DNA from 4 places in the Microbispora sp. H10836 genome. Region 1 is predicted to be linked to each of the others. Evidence: riboswitches for the same ligand, from Rfam matches in the RefSeq annotation. Region 1 holds a riboswitch; each other region holds the start of a gene.
What was found. A riboswitch is a leader RNA that binds a small molecule or an ion and turns the genes downstream of it on or off. The one in region 1 is predicted to bind cyclic di-AMP.
Positions count from the first base shown of each region.

Region 2: it holds a riboswitch for cyclic di-AMP, as region 1 does, so the genes downstream of both, HHX30_RS41185 (C40 family peptidase) here and HHX30_RS15950 (CHAP domain-containing protein) in region 1, are expected to answer to the same signal.
Region 3: it holds a riboswitch for cyclic di-AMP, as region 1 does, so the genes downstream of both, HHX30_RS18275 (CHAP domain-containing protein) here and HHX30_RS15950 (CHAP domain-containing protein) in region 1, are expected to answer to the same signal.
Region 4: it holds a riboswitch for cyclic di-AMP, as region 1 does, so the genes downstream of both, HHX30_RS08405 (C40 family peptidase) here and HHX30_RS15950 (CHAP domain-containing protein) in region 1, are expected to answer to the same signal.

Region 1 covers NZ_JABBWU010000007.1:257,020-260,795, forward strand. Annotated here, with positions in the region: gene HHX30_RS15940 (response regulator transcription factor) at 1-153, shown strand, start outside; gene HHX30_RS15945 (HAMP domain-containing sensor histidine kinase) at 150-1,391, shown strand; cyclic di-AMP (ydaO/yuaA leader) riboswitch at 1,519-1,657, shown strand; gene HHX30_RS15950 (CHAP domain-containing protein) at 1,672-2,343, shown strand; gene HHX30_RS15955 (MerR family transcriptional regulator) at 2,434-3,237, opposite strand; gene HHX30_RS40660 (alpha/beta fold hydrolase) at 3,260-3,631, opposite strand.
Region 2 covers NZ_JABBWU010000001.1:418,924-422,699, forward strand. Annotated here, with positions in the region: gene HHX30_RS01925 (glycosyltransferase family 4 protein) at 1-222, opposite strand, end outside; gene HHX30_RS01930 (hypothetical protein) at 310-1,227, opposite strand; gene HHX30_RS41185 (C40 family peptidase) at 1,330-1,905, opposite strand; cyclic di-AMP (ydaO/yuaA leader) riboswitch at 1,976-2,134, opposite strand; gene HHX30_RS01940 (C40 family peptidase) at 2,436-3,398, opposite strand; gene HHX30_RS01945 (NYN domain-containing protein) at 3,536-3,776, opposite strand, start outside.
Region 3 covers NZ_JABBWU010000009.1:119,211-122,986, forward strand. Annotated here, with positions in the region: gene HHX30_RS18265 (IclR family transcriptional regulator C-terminal domain-containing protein) at 1-555, opposite strand, end outside; gene HHX30_RS18270 (DUF305 domain-containing protein) at 1,006-1,593, shown strand; gene HHX30_RS18275 (CHAP domain-containing protein) at 1,642-2,250, opposite strand; cyclic di-AMP (ydaO/yuaA leader) riboswitch at 2,600-2,742, opposite strand; gene HHX30_RS18280 (dienelactone hydrolase family protein) at 3,127-3,776, shown strand, end outside.
Region 4 covers NZ_JABBWU010000003.1:202,974-206,749, reverse strand. Annotated here, with positions in the region: gene HHX30_RS08415 (hypothetical protein) at 1-475, shown strand, start outside; gene HHX30_RS08410 (hypothetical protein) at 533-1,621, shown strand; cyclic di-AMP (ydaO/yuaA leader) riboswitch at 2,023-2,182, shown strand; gene HHX30_RS08405 (C40 family peptidase) at 2,507-2,842, shown strand; gene HHX30_RS08400 (non-reducing end alpha-L-arabinofuranosidase family hydrolase) at 2,980-3,776, opposite strand, start outside.

The DNA of each region.
Region 1 (3,776 bases):
CTGGTCACCTCGGCACGGCTGCGCGCGGACGTGTGGGACGAGCACTCCGACGCCGGAACGGGCGTGCTGCGCGTCACGATCACCTCGCTGCGCCGCAAGCTGGGCGTCCCTGCCGTGATCGAGAACGTGCCGGGCCGGGGGTACCGGCTGTGACCCGTGCCCTGTTCTTCTGGGGCAGGCTGGGCCTGCGCATGCGGCTCACCCTGCTGTACGGCGGGCTGTTCTTCGTGGCGGGGTCGGTGCTGCTGTGGTTCACCCACCTGCTGACGGCTCGGGCGCTCAACCAGCGGTTCGTGGTGGCGGTGGCGTCGAAGGTGACCGGCGCGGGCGCCTCCGACGCGGTTCCGGGGGGCGCGCTGCCCGACGCCGACATGCTCGCGCGGCGGGTGCGCACCGATGTCGAGCAGGGGGCGGCCGGCGTGCTGAGCGACGTCCTCGGGTCGTCGGTGATCGTCATGATCCTGGTCGGGGCCGTCGCGGTTCTGCTGGGATACCTGGTGGCCGACCGCGCGCTGCGCCCGCTTGAGCGGGTGACCGAGACCGCGCAGCGGCTGTCGGAGAGCACGCTGCACGAGCGGATCGCCCTGAGCGGCCCCCAGGACGAGGTCAAACGGCTCGCCGACACCTTCGACGCGATGCTCGACCGGCTGCACCGGGTGTTCGACGCCCAGCGCCGGTTCATCGCCAACGCCTCCCACGAGCTGCGCACCCCGCTCGCGGTCAACCGTACGGTGCTGGAGGTGTCGCTGGAGGAGCCGGCGGCGTCGGAGGACCTCAAGGCGCTGGCCCGGGCGCTGCTCGGCACCAACGCCAGGCATGAGCGGCTGATCGAGGGCCTGCTCATGCTGGCCCAGTCGGAACAGGAGCTCACCGCCCGCAGGCCGGTCGACCTGCGGCAGGTCGTCCGTACGGCCATGGAGCAGATCGATCTGCAGCCGCGCCGCAGGAAGGTGGTCGTCCACGAGGACCTGTGCCGGGCGGTCGCGTACGGCGATCCGCTCCTCCTGGAACGCTGCCTGTTCAACCTGCTGGAGAACGCGATCAAGTACAACGTGCGGGACGGGGATGTCTGGGTCCGGCTGCGGGAGGACGAGAGCGGAGTGAGCGTGACGGTGGAGAACACCGGGACCCTGGTCCCGCCCTACGAGGTGGACGACCTGTTCGAGCCGTTCCGCCGGCTCGGCGGCGACCGCGTCCGCTCCGCCCGGGGGGCGGGGCTGGGCCTGTCCATCGTCCAGGCCATCGCGGTGGCACACGGCGGCACGGCGGAGGCGCTCGCCCGGCCGGAGGGCGGCCTGGCGGTGACCGTACGCCTGCCCGGGCCCGCCAGGGGTGATCACATCCGGGCTTCCCTACCCACTGTCGCCCGGCCTCTCCCTACTCGCGAGTAAAATCCGAGTTGTTCTAACTTGACCGGTTTGACCTGGTCTATTACCTTTTAGGCAGCTCAGGGCGCACTTGCTCATTCATTGGCCAAGAAGCCCTCCTCAGACCGACGCGGCCGGCCGATCCCGGCTTGCCGCCCGGCCGCCGAGTCCGCGTCCGCGCGGAGCCGGGGACCCACCTCTCCTGGGGTGAATCGGCATGCCTGCCATGCCGTAGGGCGCCTTCCAGCCCGAACCCGTCAGCTAACCCGGTAGGCGGCATGGAAGTAAGGGAGTTCGCCCCACCATGCACGTCCTCAACACCTGTGTTCGCGCTGCCCTCGTAAGCGGGGCCCTCGCTTCGGCCGTGCTGGTCGCGGCGCCGGCCGCGCACGCCGACAACCCCGCCACCGGCAAGGGCCCGGCGGCCGCGCAGTCCATGGCCGAGATCGCCTCGACCCTGCCCAAGGTCAGCGCGGTCGACGTGCTGAGCCTGGCCAAGAGCCAGGTCGGGATCAGGGAGAACGCCTACGGCGGCGGGACCAAGTTCCAGCAGTGGTACATGTCCTCTCCCCGCGCCCAGGAGACCCTCGCCCGTGACGGCGGCACCCTGAAGGGCTACCTGAACGCGCCCTGGTGCGACATGTTCGTCTCCTGGGTCGGCCACGAGCTCGGCATCGGGCCGGTCATGGGCTCCGACGCCTACACCGTCGAGCACGCCAACTGGTTCGCCGACCACGGCCGCTGGGGCCGGACGCCCAAGCCGGGCGCGGTGGTGTTCTTCAACTGGAACGGCAGCAAGGACATCGGCGACATCGTGCACGTCGGCTTCGTCGTCAAGGACAACGGCGACGGCACCATCCGGACCATCGAGGGCAACACCGGCAACGGCGCCGTCGAGGTCCGCACCCGTCCCACCTGGCAGGCTGTCGGGTACGGCTACCCGATGTACCCGGGCGAAGCCGCCGCCTCCGCCTGACGGCTGACGCCCCGACCCACGAAGCGCGCCGGTGATCCCGGCGCGCTTCGCCATACCCCCGCCCGCCGCGCAGGCGCCCGGCGCTGATGCTCAAGGCGCCGGCCTCCGAGGTGGCGCAGCCGGTCTGGGGGCCACGCGCTCGAGCTTGGTCCAGCCCGTCCAGCCTCGCTGCTTCAGCAGCTCGATCAGCCGACGCGCCGGCGGCACGGTGTCGACCGCCAGCGTGTCCATGAGCTTGACGAGCGGTGACTCGATGTCGGTGTCGTCGACATAGTGCTCGCCCCGCTCGTCGGCCATACGCGTGATGTAGACGGCCAGCTTGTCGGCCAGCTCGACCAGCCGCGGGTCGTCGTCGTCTCGATCGAGAGCCTGACTCAAGGTGAGGTAGAAACCGACGAGCCGCGGGTCGTCGATCTGCTCCCGCTTGCGTGCCATCCACTCCGCGACTCGCCCGGGTGAGTGCGCGGCCAGGGGGATCCAGCCGTCACGCTCGGCCCGGACGATCCGCTCGTCGACCCCGAGCGCCCGCAGCCGGTCGAGATACTCGACCACCTCCGGGGGGAGTGCCAGGCTGTCCCCGGAGGCGAGCCGGGCAATTCGCTCGCGATGCCGCTGCCGCTCCCGGATTTCCGCCCGCAGCCGCCTGTCGATGTCCGCGACCGCCGCGGCGAACTCCTCCTCACCGGACTGCAGCAGCTCCCGCACCCGCGCCAGCGGAACCCCGGCCTCGGCGAGGGTTCGGATTCTGATCAGCTCGATCACGGCGCCGGCGTCGTATCTGCGGTAGCCGGAGTGGTCCCGCTCCGGCTCCGGCAGCAGCCCCTTGGCGTGGTAGTGCCGTACCGCGCGCACCGTCACTCCGGCATAGGACGCCAGCTCGCCGATGGTCAGCATCAGACCGGTCTCCGGGAGTCGCTCACGAGGTCGCGTGGCCGGCCGGGCCTTCCACGCCACGGATGATCTGGGCGATTTCCGGGGCATGGGTGAAGACCAGCTGATGGTCGGCGGCGAGGCCATGGCCGCGCAGGTCGAATGTCACCACGTCGTGGTCGTGCCGCAGCAGCTCGGCCAGCTCCCGCAGGTCGGCCTGTGTCGAGTTCAGCCCGGGGCACAGGACCAGCGGTCGTCCCCGGCCGCCGCGAGACACCGGGATCGTGACGCCGTCGTGGTGGATCGTGAAATGCCGCGTCGTCCTGTCGCCTCTCTCGGCCCGCTGTCCACCATCGTCGTGCTCGCCGTACGTCTCGCGCGGTCCGGCGACCTCGGTCGCACTGGTTTCCCTGGTCATGCCACCATGCTGAGAGATTGCCCCAGCGTCAGGGTCAAGCGGTGTGACGTCCACACTTCGTGACCGCCGGCCCCTGCTCCGGCGGGGCAGGGGCCGAGGGCAACGCACCGGTGGACGCATCCCGATCGACCGGCACTCCGACCGG
Region 2 (3,776 bases), on a different contig from region 1:
CGCCCTTCTCGCCACCGAGCGCGTCGGCAGCATCAGCGAGGAGGGGTGACGGACGACCTCGTACGGCTGGCGGGCGTCGAAGTCCTCGCATCCCTTCCAGCGCGGGGCGTACACGACCACCGAGCCGGGCGGCCGGCGGGAGGCGAGGCCGTGCACGAACGCCTGGATGCCGCCCGGTCTGGGCGGGAAGTCGTTCGTGACGATCAGCGTCCGCTTCGTCATCTCACCCCCCGGCGTGGCCGCGCGGTCCGCCCGCGCCGCCCGAGAAGGCATTGTCGCAGCCGCCGCCGTACCGCCGCCGTACGCCGATCAGGACCGGGCGAGCTGCCCGCGCGCGTACGCCCGCCATTCGAGGGTCAGGCGGCCGGCGGTCAGCCCGAGCACCTCCCGCAGGGCGGCGCCGATCTCCTCTCGCCGCGCGGCGCGGTAGAGGGCGACCAGCCTCCGCTCGCCGAACCGTGCGGCGATGTAGCGGCAGGCCAGCCACGCCTCCTCGTACGCCTGGGCGGGCCTGGCGGCGAAGTCGCCGGGCCCCGGCAGCTCCCGCAGCGCCGGTCTGCCGGCGGCCACGTCGGCGGCCAGCTCGGCGGCCACCGTGCGGACCGGCAGCCCGCTGTCCAGGTAGCCCACGTAGTCGGCGAAGCCCTCCATGAGCCACATCGGGACGGCGCGGGGACCGGCGGTCGCGACGTGCGTCAGCTCGTGGGTCACGACGACCAGGCGGCCCGTCGCGGACAGGCGGGCGAACGCGGCCGGCTGCACGATCACCCGGCCGCCGGTGGCGACGGCCGCCAGGCCGTCCACCTTCGCGGGCGCGGCCAGCACGGCGGTCTGCTCCGCGCCGCGGGGCACGAGGACCACCGCGCCGCCGTACCCGCCCCAGATCCTCGTCACCGTACGGCCCGCACGATCGGCCAGCGCGGCGATCTCGGCGACCAGCGGCCGGGGCGACCCGACGACGACCGCGCGCGCGCCGCGGGCGACGGAGGCGCCGGTCCACATGCCCGGATGCTCCCGCACGGCGGCGCGGGCATCGAGCCGCAGGGCGAGCAGCGGATCGGGCGCGGCCGCGGCCCCCGGTCCGGCCAGCAGCGCGGCCAGCGCGACGGCCACGGCCGCGACACGGCGGGGACGGACGGCCCCGTGGGACGGATCGCCGGGCCGGCGCCGACCGGCCTCGGCGCGCCCGCCCGGCACGACTACGGGCACGCCACTCGTGACAGTCACGCCGTGCATGGTAACCAGCACATGCCACGGCCCCGTCCACCTCGGCGAGGTGGACGGGGCCGCGAGGACGGCGCCGGTCGAGGGGGCTGGTGACCGGCGCCCTCAGACGCCCGGACGGACGGCACCCACGAAGGTGCTCCTCCGGTAGGCGTCCAGCTTGTCGATCCGCACCCGCGTGCCGCTGTGCGGAGCGTGGACCATCTTGCCGTGCCCGACGTACATGCCGACGTGGCCGCCGCCGCTGGTGAAGATCAGGTCACCGGGCTCGAAGTGCCCCCAGGACACCTTCTTCCTGACCGTGCCCCGGATGGACCACGTCGTGCGCGGCAGCCGTACGCCCGCCTTGCGCCAGGCGTACTGGACCAGGCCCGAGCAGTCGAACGCGCCCGGTCCCGTGGCCCCGTAGCGGTAGGGGTCGCCGATCTGCTTCCTGGCCATCTGCACCGCGCGCCGGGCCTTGGCCCGCTGGAGCGCGGTCCTGCTGACCTTCCGCTTGGCGGCGGACTTCTTCTTGGTCGCCTGCTTCTTCGCCGCGGCCTCGCGGGCGGCGGTGTTCGCACCGGTCGCCGTGGCCGTCTTCGTGGTCGTCTTCGTCTCGGGGGCTGTCTTGACGACCGTGACCGTCACCGTGTCGGCCGCCGCCGGATGCGCACCGGCGACCCCTACGGATGCCGTCAAAGCGGCACCTCCCAGGGCAATTCGGGCAATACGGGACAGGCTAGCGGGGGTGGTAGACAGGATCTCTCCTCGGCTCTTCCGCAAACGCCTACCGGGTTAGCTGACGGGTTCGGGCGGGGAAGTCGCCCTACGGCGCGCGATGCGCCGATTCACCCCGGACCTTCGCGTGAAGGTCGATGGTTCCCCGGCTCCGTGCCTCCTGACTGCACGGACTCGGCAGGCCATCGGCGCCGGGGATCCCGCGAGGGGGAGGGTGTTGGAGGCGCCGATGACGGTGGATGGTTGCGCTACCGGCCGGCCGGACCGGTTCGCGGCGGCGAGGCGTGCCCGCCGCGGCCCAGAAGCTACCCAGGACCCGGCGCGTTCGGCAAAGCCCTCGCGCCGGATAAAGATCGGATAACGAAGGCCGAGAAGAAGAAACCGCAGCTTACCCGCAGCACGGATGACTAAATGTGACTCTGCTCACAGTCCCGTCACACGGGCCCAATCCGGCCACATGAGGCACAACCATCACAGATCCGGGCGAGACGTCAGGGACGGACAGCACCGATGGCGTGATACTCGGCGAGTGTGACAATCTTCACAACGTCCCCGGTCTGCGGAGCGTGGACGACCTTGCCGTCGCCGGCGTAGATGCCGACGTGCCCGTAACCGGCGTGCCAGAGCAGATCGCCCGGCTGGAGCTCGTCCAGGGAGACCCTGCGGCTCGCGCCCCAGGCCCACTGCTCGTAGCTGGTCCGGGGCAGGGTCACCCCCGCCGCCGACCAGGCGGCCTGCACGAGGCCCGAGCAGTCCCAGGAGTCCGGCCCGGTGCCCCCGTAGCGGTACGGCTTGCCGACCTGCTTGTAGGCGAACTGGAGGGCCGACAGCGCGTTACCCGACGCCGGTCCGGTGTAGACGACGCCGGCGCTGTTCGGATTGCCGGGGTTGTACGTCCCGAGCGAGCGCAGCAGCTTCATCTGCTCCCTGACGAGCTTGTCGACCTTCTCCTTCTCGTCGGCGAGCTCGCTCCTGACGTCGGCGGCCTCCTTGTAGAGCGTCTTGCTCTGGTCACGGCGGTCCTTGAGGCCCTGGATGGCGCCCTCGTACTCGCGAAGCCGCCCCGCACGCTCGGCCGAGATGTGGTTGAGCGTGGCCAGGCCGCTGAGCATGGAGTCGGGGTTCGAGCTGTAGAAGACGCCGCCCCACGACCCCATGTCGCCGACCTGGTAGCTGTTGACGGCCATCGTGACCAGCCCGGCGCGGAGCTCCTCCACCCGGACGTTCTGCTTCTTGTAGTCCTCGTTGATGGCGAGGTACTTCTGCCTCGCCTTCTTCCACTTCTCGTTGGCCGCGTTATAGCGGTCCACGAGCTTGTCGGCCTGCTCGTTCAGCTTGTTCAGCTTCGCCTTGGCCTGCGCGACTGTGGGCTTCGGATCCGCCTGCGCGCCCGTCACCGGCGTCAGCAGGACCACGGCGGCCAGACCGGCGGCCACCGGCACACGCCCTCGCACTGAGGCCCCCTTTTTAGATCTACGAAACCTGCGCGCGACTCTATCTAGGCGATCTTGAAGCTTCAACCTAGTCGCAGGTATTCGCGGTGGTCATGACCCAGGGCGACGACGCGGGTCCGGAGCGTGCGTACGGCGGCTCAGCCCCGGCCGAGCCGGCGCAGCAACAGGAGCGAGGGCACCGGGCGCGCGCCCATGCGGCGCACCGACTCGGCCACCTCCCGGTCGGAGGAGACGACCGCGATCGCCCGCCCCGGCGGCTCCGCCCGCACCAGCGTGCGGATGAGGTCGTCGGCGATCTCCCCGGGCGCGCTGAACATCACCCGGACCCCGCGGGGCGCGGACACCTGGACGGGCCCGTTCAGCTCGGCGCCGTCGAAG
Region 3 (3,776 bases), on a different contig from region 1:
GCGCAACATCGCGTCGCGCTCCTGCCGGCCGGGCCGCCACCGCGGCTCGATGCCCGACCGGCTCGGCTCGGCCAGCACCCGCTCCAGCTCGTCCGGCGGCAGCGCGGCGAGCAGCACCTTGCCCAGGGACGTCTGCAGCGCCGGAAACCGCGTCCCGATCTGCACCGAGAGGGCGACGATCTTCGGTACGGCCACCCGGGCGACGTACACGATGTCGGACCCGTCGAGCTGGGCGATCGACGAGGACTCGCGCGTCTGGGCGACCAGCCGTTCCAGGTGCGGCCGGGCGACCTCCCACAGTCCCGTCGAGCGGACGTAGGAGACGCCGAGCTCGAGCACCCGCGGGGTGAGGGCGAAACCGCCCTGCTCCGCCCGGGCGTACCCCAGCTCCTGCAGCGTGAGCAGGATGCGCCGCGCGGTCGGCCGGGCCAGTCCGGTCGCGGCCGCCACCTCGGTCAGGGACATGACCGGACGCCCCGGCTGGAACGCCCTGATGACATCGAGGCCGCGCGCCAGCGCCTCGATGAAGTCGGGTCCAGTGTCGCCTCGTGCCATGAACGCCTCTTCCGCTCGAACTCGCCGAGTCAACTTTAGACCCTGCCAGCCTGTCGCTGTCCGCCTGACGGCGAGAGGAAGAACCCGGGATGCCCAGGTTCGCTCCGTCATTGCGTGACGCCCGGCGGCGGAAGCCTCTGACACGACCGCTCAGCGGACCTATGTCCGCTCCAGCGGCGGACGCCACGACAGTGCGGCGAGAAGTGTGTCCGGCCGCCTTCCCAGGGGACCGCGCGGCCTCGCGACCGGCAGGAGGCCCGGGAGGCATGACCGGCATCCGGCCGGGCACGTCTCCCGAGGCGGACGGCGAGCGGAGGGCGTCGCGGTCCGGTCACGCGGAGGGACTCGCTGCGGAACAGGTCCCGCGACTCCCGGGGTGCCTCCGCGTGCCGGGCCGCCGCTCCGCTCCGGCCCGATCACCGTGTCCGGACGAAAACGGAGGTGGTTGTGATGAGGGGACGCGTGCTGCCCTCGGCCCTGCTGGCGGCCGGTCTGCTGAGCGGCATGGGCGGGTACGGCGCCGCCGCCTTCGCCGGCACGCCGGCCCTGCCCGCCGCCCCGGCCGCCACGACGCCGGCGGCCGACCACAACGAGCATGACGTCATGTTCGCCCAGATGATGATCCCGCATCATCGTCAGGCGGTGGAGATGTCGAAGCTGGCCGAAAGCCGGGCGGCCGACGCCCGGGTCAAGCGGCTCGCCGAGCGGATCAAGGCCGCCCAGGCTGCCGAGATCCAGGCGATGAGCGGCTGGCTCACCGCCTGGGGCGAACGGGTGCCCGATGAGAGCGCCGCGCCGGCCCACCACGCCATGCCCGGCATGATGTCCCCCGAGGACATGCGGCGCCTCGAAGGCCTGTCCGGACGGCCCTTCGACCGGGCCTTCCTCACGATGATGATCCGGCACCACGATGGCGCCGTGACCATGGCACGGGACGAACTGCGCGCCGGAGCGTACGAGCCGGCCCGGCGGATGGCGACGTCCGTCGTCTCCAGCCAGTCGGCCGAGATCAAGGAGATGAAGCGCCTCCTGGAGTGAGGCGGCCGCCGCCCGGCCGCCGCCCCTGCGACGCGGGCTCGCGGGAGATCACCGGGTGCGGCGCCTGCGGTGCCGTCCGCCGGAGGGCGCCGCCGCGGCCTTGACCCGGAGCCCGGTCACGGCGGTGGAGACCACCGCGAAGAGCAGACCGGCCGGCAGGACGGCGTCACCCGGCGACCACACGACGTCGGGAGACTGCCCCTGTTGCGCCGCCATGTTCCTGGTGGCCGGCCCGGCCGGACCCTGGACACTGGCGTTCACCGCGGCCACGGGCTGGACCGTCACCGGCGCCTTCGGCGTCGCCTTGACCTTGCGCGGCAGGCCGTACCCGACGATCTTGCTCTTGTCGCGCACCTTCCGCTTCAGCCAGACGCCGTCGACGTTGCCCTCGATGGTGTGGACCTTCCCGCCCGCGACCTTCTCGACCACGCCGACGTGGTCGATGTCGCGGACGTTCTTGGTTCCCGACCAGTCGAAGAAGACCACGGCGCCCGGCTCGGGCTTGTCGCTCCAGGCGTGCTGCTTCTTGAACCACTTGGCGTGCCGCGTGGTCAGCGCGAACTCGCCGACGTGGTCCTGCACCCCGGCCCGGTTCGCCGCCCAGGAGACGAACATGTCGCACCAGGGTGCGGTCTTGAAGTCGGGGTCCTTGGCCACGTTGTCGGCGTACCATTCGCCGAACTTCGTATGTTTTCCCGCTCGTTCGCGGTAGCCCAGTTCCGGGCGGACGGCGTCGAGCAGCTGTCGAGCTATGGGATCGCTGGAAATCGGAGGCTCCTCATGGCGCGCTTCGAGACATGACGAACCGGCCCACCGGGCGTGACGGCATGACGGCATGGCCGTACGAGGGCACGGCCTCGCGGCGGGGCGGAATCAGAAACGGGAGATGTGGCAGCCCGTCACGGGCGCGCCATCACCCCGGAAGCCTGGAGACGTTCCAGGGCGGGCATGCGGTCCGTCGATGCGACGCGGACCGGATCGGCAGGTGGAGCCGACACTCCACGCGCTCTCCTCTCCTTGGCCGCCTACCGGGTTAGCTGACGGGTTCGGGCCAGGAGTAGCCCTACCGGATGGTCCGGATTCACCCCAAGAGACATGGGTCCCCGGTTCCCGGGATGAATGACGTCCGGGATTCGGCGGTCGCCGGTCGTCCTCGGGTTGAGGACCGCACACCGGCGCGACACGGGAAGCATAGTAGATAACAAGTAAGACACGGCCCAAAAACCGGCAAATGGCCCCATTCGGGCCGGTGTCGCGCGACACTTCCGCTGGTCCTCGCGGTCGCGGTCCGCCCTCGGTGAGATACGCCACACACCCGTACGGCACGCGCGCCCGGACGCCCGATCGGGTCAGAGCCGCCGCGCCCGGGCGCGGCGTCACTCGCCCGGGCGGCAGTCCCGCACCCCGCCGCGCTCGCAGCGGCCCGACATCGCCTCCGCGGAAACTTAGTTAGCAAAAGAAACTACTATCGTGAGCTTCCGGACGCGGCCACGCCGCCGGCCGCGCGCGACCCGATTCCAGGGAAGGACCCCAATGACCGACGCGATGTGGGCCGGCACGGTCGCCGTCACCGGACACGAAGGCGCCGAGCTCGAGGCGTACGCCGCCCGGCCGCTCGATACCGGCCCTCACGGCGGGGTTGTGGTGATCCACCACCTGCCCGGGTACGACGAGGCCACCAAGGAGGTCGTGCGCAGGTTCGCCGCACACGGATACGCGGCCATCTGCCCCAACCTGTACTCCCGCGAGGGCGCCGGTGTCAGCCCGGACGACCAGGCCGCGGCGGCCCGGGCCAAGGGGGGCGTCCCGGACGAGCAGCTCGTCGGCGACGTCGCGGGCGCCGCGGCCTACCTCAAGGGCCTGGAGCACGCCAACGGCAGGATCGGTGTCATCGGCTACTGCTCCGGCGGCCGGCAGACGTTCCTGGCCGCCTGCTCGCTCCGGATCGACGCGGCCGTCGACTGTTACGGGGCCTTCGTGGTCACCGCGCCGCCCGCCGACTTCCCGCTCAAGGCCGAGCCGCTGATCTCCCGGGCCGCCGACCTGTCCTGCCCGCTGCTCGGGCTCTTCGGCGCGGCCGACAGGTTCCCCTCGCCGGACGAGGTCGCGGTGCTCGACGCCGAGCTGACGAGACTCGGCAAGGAACACGAGTTCCACGTCTACCCGGACGCCGGCCACGCGTT
Region 4 (3,776 bases), on a different contig from region 1:
CGGGACGGACATGTGGAGCTTCGCGGGATTCAGCCCCGACAGCAAGCGGCTGCTGCTGGAAGGGGACCGGGTGACGGTGTTCGACCGCGGGCTGCGTGCCCGGTCGCGGTTGAAGACGCGGCTGTCGCCGATGGCGCTCGCGAACGACTACCGCACGGCGGCGGTGCCTGTCGGCACCTGGCCGAAGTACCGGAAGATGCGCATGCTCGACCTGCGTACCGGCCGTGCCGGCGGCACAGTGACCGTGCGGCTGCCGCGCGGGCAGTACATCGACGACCTCGACTTCGACCAGGCGGGGCGCGTGGTCGTCCGGTCGAAGACCAAGACCGGCGTGGCGATCTACCGGGTCTCGAAGACGACCGGCAAGGCGACGTTGCTGCGGACGATCACCAGGCCAGACGCGCGGGTCTGGGTGCTCCCGGGAGACAGCACGTACGAGCCGTGGACGGAGAAAACGAGCAAATCGTCCGGGTGACGGAGTGAACTGATCCTCTCCCCCGGACGTCATCCTCATGACGGAAGGGGAGGCGTTGTGCGTACCGTGTTCGTCTCGGGGATGACGGCGCTCGCGCTGGCGTGCGCGCCTGCCGTGGCGGCCTCCGGCGTGACCCACGAGGGCGGCCGGGCCGGGGAGACCGCCGCGTGGCGGCTGGCCAGGGTGAACACCCTGCCCGGTGACGACGTCCTCGACGACGTGGCGGTCCTGGGCGACGGGTCGGTGTGGGCGGCCGGTCACCGGGTCGCGAACGGGAAGCAGCGGGGCCTGGTCCAGTGGTACGACGGCCGGGCGTGGCAGGTGGTCCCCGGCACCCCGTCGTACGAACTGAAGGCCGTGACGGCCACCTCGAACAGGAACGTGTGGGTCTTCGGCCAGGGGAAGGCCGCCCGGTGGAACGGCCGCGCGTGGACCGCTTTCTCGCTGGGCGGCGCGTTCTCGGCAACGGACGCCGACGCGACGGGCGCGAAGGACGTCTGGGCGGTGGCCGGGTCCTCGGCCTCGGCCAGGCACTGGAACGGGTCCTCGTGGAGGAGCGTCCGTCTGCCGGCCCACGCCGCCGCCGTCGACGCGTACAAGGCCCGCGACGTCTGGGCGGCGGGGACCAAGGGCGACCGTCCCGCTGTCATGCGGTGGAACGGGAAGTCCTGGGCGCTGGTGCCCACACCCGCGATCAAGCTGCCCGCTCCCGACGCCGTCGCGTTCCTCGACGACATCGCCGTCGTGAGCCCGGGGAACGTGTGGGCCGTCGGCGGCGTCACCTGGGAGGGCGCGAACGACGAGGGTGACGACGTCACCTACAACCGCACTCTGGTGATGCGCTGGAACGGCACGTCGTGGGCCACCTCGGTCGGCAGCGCCAACGCGCAGCCGTACACGGAGGTGGAGCCCGACGGCAAGGGCGGCGTGTGGGTCGTGCAGGGCAACTGGAACCCCACTCTGTGGCATGTCACGGGCTCGGCGTGGAGGAGCGTCCCCCTCCCGCGGAAGGCGGGCACCGACGCCGTCCTGTTCTCGATCGCGCGCAGGCCGGGGACGGCGGCACTGTGGGGTGCGGGTTTCACCGTGCCGCAGGGCGACCCCGACGACCCCTCGGCCAACGGCACGTTCTGGCGTACGCGCTGACCGGCTCGTCCGCGGACACCGCCGGCTCTCGTTCTCGAGCGCGCCCCGGGCGCCCGGCGTTCTTCCGGGATGCACTCCGGTGGGTCTCCGGAGTCGAACAGCCCGCGCGACGTCGCGGTGATCTTCACGACGCCGAGGGCTTCCCACCGGCCCTCGCGCAGGTGTGACGAGCACCACGTTTCCCCGAGCGCGAGGCCCTGACCTGCAGTTATGCGGGATTGATCCTTTTTATGGGCTTCTTACCCTTTATGTGCCCTTTGCCCCAATATGGGGGAGCTTGGTAGTTTCCTTGCCCTGCGACGGCGGCGTACCCCATGACGCCGCCGTCGCGAACCGGCTCCGCCGTGCTTGAAAACGAAAATCCACAGTCACCGCCGCCATGTCCTCTCCGCCCCCCGATGGCGCCGGTGACGCCGAATCCGTGCAGCAAGGAGGCACGGAGCCGGGGAACCAGTCGACCTTCGTACGAAGGTCCGGGGTGAATCGGCGCGCCGAGCGCCGTAGGGCGACTTCCCTGCCCGAATCCGTCAGCTAACCCGGTAGGCGCAAGCGGAAGACTCTAGGAGAGACCCCCTGTCTACCAACCCCGCCACTCTGTCCCGCATCGCCCGCGTCACGATCGGTGGCGTCGCGCTGACCGCGTCTGTAGCGGCCTTCGGCGCGCTGCCCGCGGCCGCCGCGCCGGGGACGGTCACGGCACCACAGCCCGCCTCGACGCTCATCCCGCCGCAGCCCCCCGCGACGGGAGCCACCCCGGACACCGCCGCGGCGACCACGACGGCGACCACGGCAGCCACCACTGCTGAGGCCACCCCGAACGCCGCCGCGGACAAGAAGCTCAGCAAGTCCGCTCTGCAGCAGGAGAAGGCCAAGCGCGCCATCAAGGTGGCGAAGAAGCAGCTCGGCGATCCCTACGTGTGGGGCGCCACAGGCCCCCGGGCGTTCGACTGCTCCGGGCTGGTCCAGTTCGCCTGGCGCAAGGCCGGGATCAAGCTCCCGCGTACGACGTGGTCGATGCTCAACGCCGTCAAGAAGAAGGTCTCCCTGGCGCACCTCAAGCCTGGCGACCTCGTCTTCACCAGCGGCGGCGGCCACGTGGGCATGTACATCGGGCACAAGAAGGTGATCAACGCCCCGCACAGCGGAGCGGTGGTCCGGGTCGACAGCCTCAAGGGCTACTGGAGGAGCGGCTTCCTCACCGCCGTACGCCCGGGGGTCTGACACCGGGCGCGAGGATGACGATTCCCCGGCGGAGATGTCCCGGCGCGTGCCGTCGCCGCCCGTCTCCGCCGGGGACGCCCGGGAAACCTCCGGTCGGGCGAACCGACCGGAGGTCTCACGAGCCCTTGATCACACCATCAGCGCTGCAGCGTCAGCACGCCCGGCCGGTAGGGCAGGAGGCCGTAGTCGCCGCCGGAGCTGGGGCTGCGACCCTGGTAGAGCAGCTGCAGGTTGCAGGGGTCGACGGTCTTGGTCTGGTCGGGGTTGTTGCGGACCAGGTCGCCGTGACTGATGTCGTTGGTCCAGGTGGCGCCGCTGTTGGCCTTGCCGGCGAACGGGTTGCTCTCGCTCGTGGCCTGCGGGGTCCACGAACCGCCCAGGCTGGTGGCCGTGTAGGAGCGGAAGTAACGGCCCTGCGAGCCGATCGACTCGACGAGCATCAGGTACTTGTTCTGGCCCTGGAGCTTGTAGACCTCGACGCCTTCGAACAGGTTGTTCGTCGTGTCGCTCATGATCGTGGTGTAGTTCGAGCCGAAGTTGCCCGGGAAGTTCCCGATGGGCATGCTCGACCGGTAGATCTTGCCGTTGTCCCCGGCGAAGAACAGGTACATGTTCTGGCCGTCACCGATGAGCGTCTGGTCGATGGGGCCGGTGCCGGAGCCGGTGATGCTCGCGGTGGACAGGGTCTGCTGCGCCGACCAGCCGTTGGGGTTGCTGGGGTCGCTGGAGGTCCGGTAGGAGAAGGCGGTCCCGCCCCACTGGTAGGCCAGCACCCAGATGTTCTTGGGAGCGAAGTAGAACAGCGTGGGCGCGACGGCCGAGAAGTTCATCGTGTTCTGGCTGGCCGAGGCCATGTCGGACCAGTTCGTGAACAGGCCGAAGTTCATCGAACCCCAGCTCGTTCCCGTGTTGTGCGTCGTCGCGTAGACGAGGT